Linked DNA regions of Sporocytophaga myxococcoides DSM 11118. The protein of the gene in region 1 binds, or shares a complex with, the protein of each later gene. Links are inferred from orthologs where the notes say so. Each region holds a gene or a part of one and is shown on either strand. Other genes may lie near its edges. The genes, in order: mnmG and mnmE.

The links.
Region 2: the proteins of mnmG (region 1) and mnmE are in contact, whole or in part, in a solved structure (PDB 9HIP), measured with the Escherichia coli proteins. The link is inferred for Sporocytophaga myxococcoides DSM 11118 from one-to-one orthologs.

Annotation. Positions count from the first base shown.
Region 1 is NZ_AUFX01000004.1:661,638-664,884, forward strand. Bases 147-3,053 are described here. They hold mnmG (tRNA uridine-5-carboxymethylaminomethyl(34) synthesis enzyme MnmG), read right to left. Parts: upstream 2,580-3,053; coding sequence 714-2,579; downstream 147-713. Other genes in these bases: K350_RS0105750 (class I SAM-dependent methyltransferase), read right to left, coding at 147-712; ybeY (rRNA maturation RNase YbeY), read right to left, coding at 2,773-3,053. In the rest of the region: more of K350_RS0105750, read right to left, coding at 1-146; more of ybeY, read right to left, coding at 3,054-3,231; K350_RS0105765 (ATP-binding protein), read right to left, coding at 3,231-3,247. UniProt on the Escherichia coli protein: NAD-binding protein involved in the addition of a carboxymethylaminomethyl (cmnm) group at the wobble position (U34) of certain tRNAs, forming tRNA-cmnm(5)s(2)U34.
Region 2 is NZ_AUFX01000011.1:281,972-285,262, forward strand. What follows is about bases 264-3,214. They hold mnmE (tRNA uridine-5-carboxymethylaminomethyl(34) synthesis GTPase MnmE), read left to right. Parts: upstream 264-1,023; coding sequence 1,024-2,406; downstream 2,407-3,214. Other genes in these bases: K350_RS0115200 (metal ABC transporter permease), read left to right, coding at 264-347; K350_RS29005 (thioredoxin family protein), read left to right, coding at 459-1,013; K350_RS29010 (MgtC/SapB family protein), read right to left, coding at 2,519-3,055. Also shown: more of K350_RS0115200, read left to right, coding at 1-263. UniProt on the Escherichia coli protein: Exhibits a very high intrinsic GTPase hydrolysis rate. Involved in the addition of a carboxymethylaminomethyl (cmnm) group at the wobble position (U34) of certain tRNAs, forming tRNA-cmnm(5)s(2)U34.

The DNA.
Region 1 (3,247 bases):
TTTCGATCAGTTGAAATCCTGTTTGAGTTAGCAAATTGTTAAGAGCTGTCTTTGAGAAATGATAAAGATGTCTTGGAACATCATAAGCTGCCCAAGTTTCCTGGTAATATTTTGAGTCATTAGACTCCAAATTGGGAACCGCTATGATTAGTGTTCCATCTTCTTTTATTAGTTCCTTTATTTTTGTTATTGCTTTAACGGGATCATGTATATGCTCAAGGACGTGCCAAAGAGTGATTACATTATATTCTTTTATGGCTTTTATTTCATTTATGTTTCCATAAATTTCTTTTCCCGTAAGATCTTTGGCCTTTTGTCTGGCTCCATTATCAGGTTCTGTACCTGTTATTCTCCATCCATTTTCCTGACACTTCTTAAGAAAGTATCCTGTTCCACATCCTATATCAAGTAGGTTTCCTGGTTTGGAATATTTGTTTATTAACTCAAGTTTAGCATTAAGAGTTATTTTTCTTATTCGATGGTAGATTGCATTAATTATACCTTTCTTAGAATCTGTATGCGATACATATTTTTCGGATTGGTAGTATCTTCCTATGTTCTCTTCATCAGGTTGTGGTGAAGTGATGTTGAGTTTACACTTAGGGCATTCTAATAAGTTAAATTTCTCCTGTGTAATAGAGTAATCTTTAATGTTTAATTTAAGTCCTAATCCTGTAGAATGACAAACAGGGCATGAGGTAATCTCTTTCATTTTATTTTCCTAGATAAATCATTAGGACAGAAATGTCAGATGGAGTTATTCCACTTATTCGTGATGCTTGTCCTAGTGTTTTTGGTTTAATTCTTTTTAACTTTTCCCTTGCTTCTGCAGATAGAGCAACCAAACTATCGTAATTCATGGATTCATTTATTTGAAAGTTTTCCATGTTTGTCATTTTCTTAGCCAGTGCTTCTTCCTTCTGAATATAGCTTTCATATTTTACTTCTATAGAAGTTTGCTCAACTATGTCATCGCTATATTTAGAGATTAGATTATTTGTATCTTCATTGATATTTGCCAAGTCTTTTATATCAAGATCTGGTCGTTTTATCAGGTTAAGATATGTTGCCTTTTCTCTTATTTGGGCACTTCCTAGTTCTTCTAATCTGGAGTTGATTTGTTCTGGCTGGAATTTAAATGCTTTTAATTGTTCGGTTAGATCTGAAACGCCTTTTTTCTTTTCCTTCATTTTTTCAAATCTTTCTCTGCTTGCAAGTCCTAATGCATATCCTTTTGCAGTTAATCTTAGATCTGCATTATCTTGACGAAGTAGTATTCTATATTCTGCTCTTGAAGTAAACATTCTATATGGTTCTTCTGTGCCTTTATTTACCAGATCGTCAATTAAGACTCCTATATATGCTTCTGATCTTCCAAGAATAAACTCTTCCTTTTCATGGACTTTATTATGAGCGTTTATTCCTGCAATTAAACCTTGGCATGCTGCTTCTTCATATCCTGTTGTTCCATTGATTTGCCCGGCAAAGTATAGGTTTTCCAGGATCTTTGTTTCAAGAGTTAGCTTTAATTGGGTAGGTGGGAAATAATCGTATTCTATTGCATACCCAGGTCTGAACATTTTTACATTCTCAAATCCAGGGATTAGTTTTAAAGCGTTGTATTGTACATCTTCAGGTAATGAGGTAGAGAAACCATTGACATATATTTCTACAGTATTCCATCCTTCTGGTTCTACAAATATCTGGTGTCTCTCCTTATCCGCAAATCTGTTTATTTTATCCTCTACAGATGGACAATATCTAGGGCCTAATCCTTTTATCCTCCCAGTATACATTGGAGATTTATCAAATCCTGTCTTTAATACTTCATGTACATCTTTATTTGTATAGGTTATGTAGCAACTTCTCTGTGCTTTTGGCGCTGATGTTTCTTCTGAATAGGAGAATTTACCAGGATTTTCATCACCTTTTTGTTCTTCCATTCTTTGATAGTTGAGAGATCTACCATCTATTCTTGGTGGAGTTCCTGTTTTCATTCTTCCTGCTTCAAATCCTAATTCAACAAGTTGTTCTGTTATTCCTGTTGCGGCCTTTTCTGCGGTTCTTCCTCCTCCAAACCTTTTTTCTCCAATATGTATTATACCATTTAAGAATGTACCATTAGTTAGAACTACTGATTTGGCTTTTATTTCAATACCCATTCCTGTCCTAACTCCTACTACCCTGCCATCCTTTACAAGAAGTCCGCTAATCATTTCTTGCCAGAAGTCTACATTAGGTGTTCTTTCCAGAGTCAATCTCCATTCTTCAGCAAATTTCATTCTATCATTTTGACTTCTTGGGCTCCACATTGCAGGTCCTTTAGATCTATTTAGCATCCTGAATTGGATCATTGATTTATCGGATATAATACCCGACTGCCCACCTAAAGCATCTATTTCTCTTACAATTTGCCCTTTTGCCACTCCTCCCATTGCAGGATTACAAGACATTTGAGCTATTGTTTGCATGTTCATTGTTGCTAATAATACTGTTGATCCCATATTGGCAGCAGCAGCAGCAGCTTCACATCCGGCATGACCTGCACCTACAACAATTACATCGTATTCTTTAAACATTCTATGAAATTGATTTTATGTTCCACGTGGAACATAGTTTGATTATTTCGTTATTAACTCTATTAGCCAGAAATTAGTCCAAGTAGAGTTTTTAGTTTATTATATTTTATGTTCCACGTGAAACATCTGTTATCGAAATCTTTGTTAGATTTTATTGGTAGAGATGTTCCACGTGGAACTTTAATTAGTTTTGTTATTTTGTTCCACGTGGAACATTGTATTTTGTGTTTAGGAGGGTGACGTATTTGTTTTCTTTTTCCCTCATTAGATTTTTCTCTTCTTCCTTTTTGTCTTTGTATCCGCAGAGATGTAATACGCCGTGAATTAAAACTCTGTAAAGCTCCAATTGGAACGTTGTTTCGAATCTTGTTGCATTATCTCTTATTCTTTCAATACTAATGAATATATCCGATTCGATTAAAGTTCCATCAGAATTATCAAAAGTGATAATATCTGTTAGAGTTTTATGGTTAAGGTAATCCTTGTTGAGTTCTAAAAGATAATTATCAGAACAGAAAATATAGTTGATATATCCAATGGATTTCTTCTCCTTTTTTGCCACCTCTTTTATCCATTGGATAATTTGTTCTTTGTGTAAAAAGCGAAAGGATATATCTTCTTTATGGAAAAAAATTTCAGATGTATTTGACATTAATTAAAGTAAAATG
Region 2 (3,291 bases), on another replicon or contig:
GGCATTACCTCCTTATGAGCATGGTTTCCCTGGCAACGGTAGCCAGCTTTGAATCAGTAGGAGCAATTCTGGTTGTAGCTTTTTTGATTGTTCCGGCAGCCACCGCTTACCTTCTTACTGACCGTTTTGAATTAATGCTAATTTTGGCTGCAGTATTCGGTATTATTAGTTCAATTTCAGGTTATGTTTTAGCCTCTCAGATTGACGGATCAATAGCAGGTGCAATGGCTACAATGACAGGTTTAATATTTGCCATTGCCTTTATATTTTCACCAAGGTATGGACTAATGAGAAAAAAACAGCGACTGGACAAAATTGGAATGATCATTGATGAAAGTAAAGTTTAGAATTTTCAATAATCTTATTGATAATTTGTACAAACAGGATTTCAGAAAGTTTACGAAAACTAAATCCTTAATATTTCGGTTACCTTTAGAGTTTTTTCTAAATATATTCAGATGAAAAAAGTATTGATAATTTCTGCACTTTCCATTAGTGCATTTCTTTCAGGATTCACTATTCTACATAAATCATCCGGTAATACAACCAACATTTCGCCAAAGTATCCAAATAAGAATGAGGAAGTTAAATGGCTTAGCTATGATGAGGCAGTTAAACTGAATGCTAAAAAACCAAAGAAAATATTTATAGATGTTTATACTGACTGGTGCGGATGGTGCAAAAAAATGGATAAAGCAACGCTAAGCGATCCCAAAATTGCCGGTTATCTGAATAAAAAATATTATGCTGTAAAACTGAATGCAGAAAGCAGCAAAATGATAAAATACAAAGGAAAAGATATTTCAGAAAGAGACCTTGCCAGAAGTATCTTTAATGCAACCGGTTATCCTACGACAGTATATCTTGACAGCAATGAAAACCTCCTTTCTCCTGTTCCGGGCTATTTGGATGTTGATATTTTGGATAAAATTTTACATTATTACGGAGAGGAACATTATAAGACTAAAACCTGGGAGCAATTTCAGCAATCTTATAGTCCCGATGCCAACTAACCCCTTTTAAGTGGAACCCCATAGTACTAACATAGAAAGTGAAGACACAATTGCCGCTCTTGCCACCGCTTCAGGTGTAGGTGCCATTGCGGTAATCAGGATATCTGGTAAAGAAGCCATTCCTGTAACACAAAAGATATTTAAAGGTAAAGATTTAACAACTGCTGCATCTCACACTATTCATTTCGGAACCATACGGGATGGAGAGAAAATTTTAGATGAAGTAGTTGTTTCTCTTTTTAAAGGTCCTAACTCCTTTACCAGAGAAGATGTCATTGAAATTTCCTGCCACGGTTCGGAGTATATCGTAAAACAACTCCTTCAACTGCTAATCCGAAAAGGTGTAAGACTTGCCAAACCCGGAGAATTTACCAAAAGAGCATTCTTAAACGGTCGTTTCGACCTGGCTCAGGCAGAAGCGATTGCAGATCTTATATATTCTGAAACAGAAGCTGCTCACCAAGCTGCTATGAATCAGATGAGAGGTGGTTTTTCGCTTGAAATAAAAAAACTAAGAGAACAACTAATCAACTTTGCATCCCTTATAGAGCTGGAACTTGACTTCAGTGAAGAAGATGTAGAGTTTGCCGACAGGTCTCAATTAAAAAATCTTATTTATGAGATTAAAAGAGTAATTGATCATCTGATCAGCTCTTTTGATGTCGGTAATGTTATCAAAAACGGTGTACCAACTGTCATTGCAGGTAAACCCAATGCGGGAAAATCTACTCTTCTCAATGTATTGCTCAATGAAGAAAGAGCAATAGTTTCTGAAATACCAGGCACTACCCGTGACTTTATTGAAGATGAAATGGTTCTGGAAGGAATTCGTTTCCGCTTTATTGACACAGCAGGACTGAGGGATTCCTCTGACAAAATTGAATCTATCGGTATTGAACGGACCAAGCAAAAGATGAAGCAAGCGAGCCTCATCATTTACATGTTTGATGTTAATTCAACTTCTGAAAAAGAGCTTAAAGAAAATCTTCTCGAATTAAAAAGCTATAATATCCCTCTCGTAGTGGTTGGTAACAAGATTGACAAGGATAAGTCCAACATTATTGAATTCAGAAATTTTGATGGCATCATCTTTATTTCTGCTGCTATGAAGGTGGGCATTGAAGAACTGAAAGCAAACCTTGTGGAAATGGTAAACTTTGCCAACTTTAAAACAGGTAATGTCATTGTCACCAATGTTCGCCACTATGAAAGTCTTGTAAAGTCCAGGGATTCATTAAAAGCAGCTCTGGAAGCACTGGATGATGGCATCTCTGGTGAGCTGCTTGCTCAGGATATCCGAAGCTCCTTAATATACCTTGGCGAGATAACAGGGGAAATAACGACTGATGACTTACTCGGGAATATTTTCAGTAAGTTCTGTATCGGAAAGTAATATGTAGATATATCTAATAAAAAGACCAGCTTCTGATAGCTGGTCTTTTTATTTCTTTCAGTGCGTTTCAATATCTAAGGATCTATAGTTTAACTATAATTAAACATCCCTCCTATAGAGCTTCATCATCCTTATCACTCAGCTTACCTTTAGGCTTAACCTCCTTAAATAAACCTCCCTTGGGATCCAGATAACCTTTATTGGAAATAGGTGTCAGTAATAATAAAACAAGAAAATTTACAATACAAAGAATAAGAGAGATCTCTGCTCTACCGAATCCTATACACATACCGATAGCAGCTGTATTCCAGATACTGGCTGAAGTCACAATCCCCTGAACATCCCCCTTTTCTTTTATAATCATTCCTCCCCCAATAAAGCCAAGCCCACTGAGCATCCCCTGCATCGTACTTCCAAGTATTGAAGGATCTCCGTTGCTAAGACTTACTCCTTTGGCCAATATTACAAAGCCGCAACTTGCCATAGATACTATGGGAAATGTACGAAGTCCTATACTATTTACGCCCTTCCCTCTTTCCCATCCAATTGGTATTCCTAAAATCAAAGCAATAAATATCAGTAATAGTGAATGGCCAAAGGTCTTTAAACTAAAGCCAACAAATTGAATAGGTTCATCAATAAATTCCATAGGTGTTTTATTTTGTTATGGCCAAGCGTAATCTACCAACTTCAAAAGATAATCCAATTGATCTGTCCCCAGTTGAATTTATAGTAATATCAATACTTGTGTTTATGACAAATGTTCATATCTCTGTACTGGAAATCCTATTTTATTCTTTTTAATTTATCCCTTACTTCTATTAATGCAGGCTTTGCTAAAACTTGTCTCTTAGATTCAAGCCTTAATCAACTATGAAAAAGAAC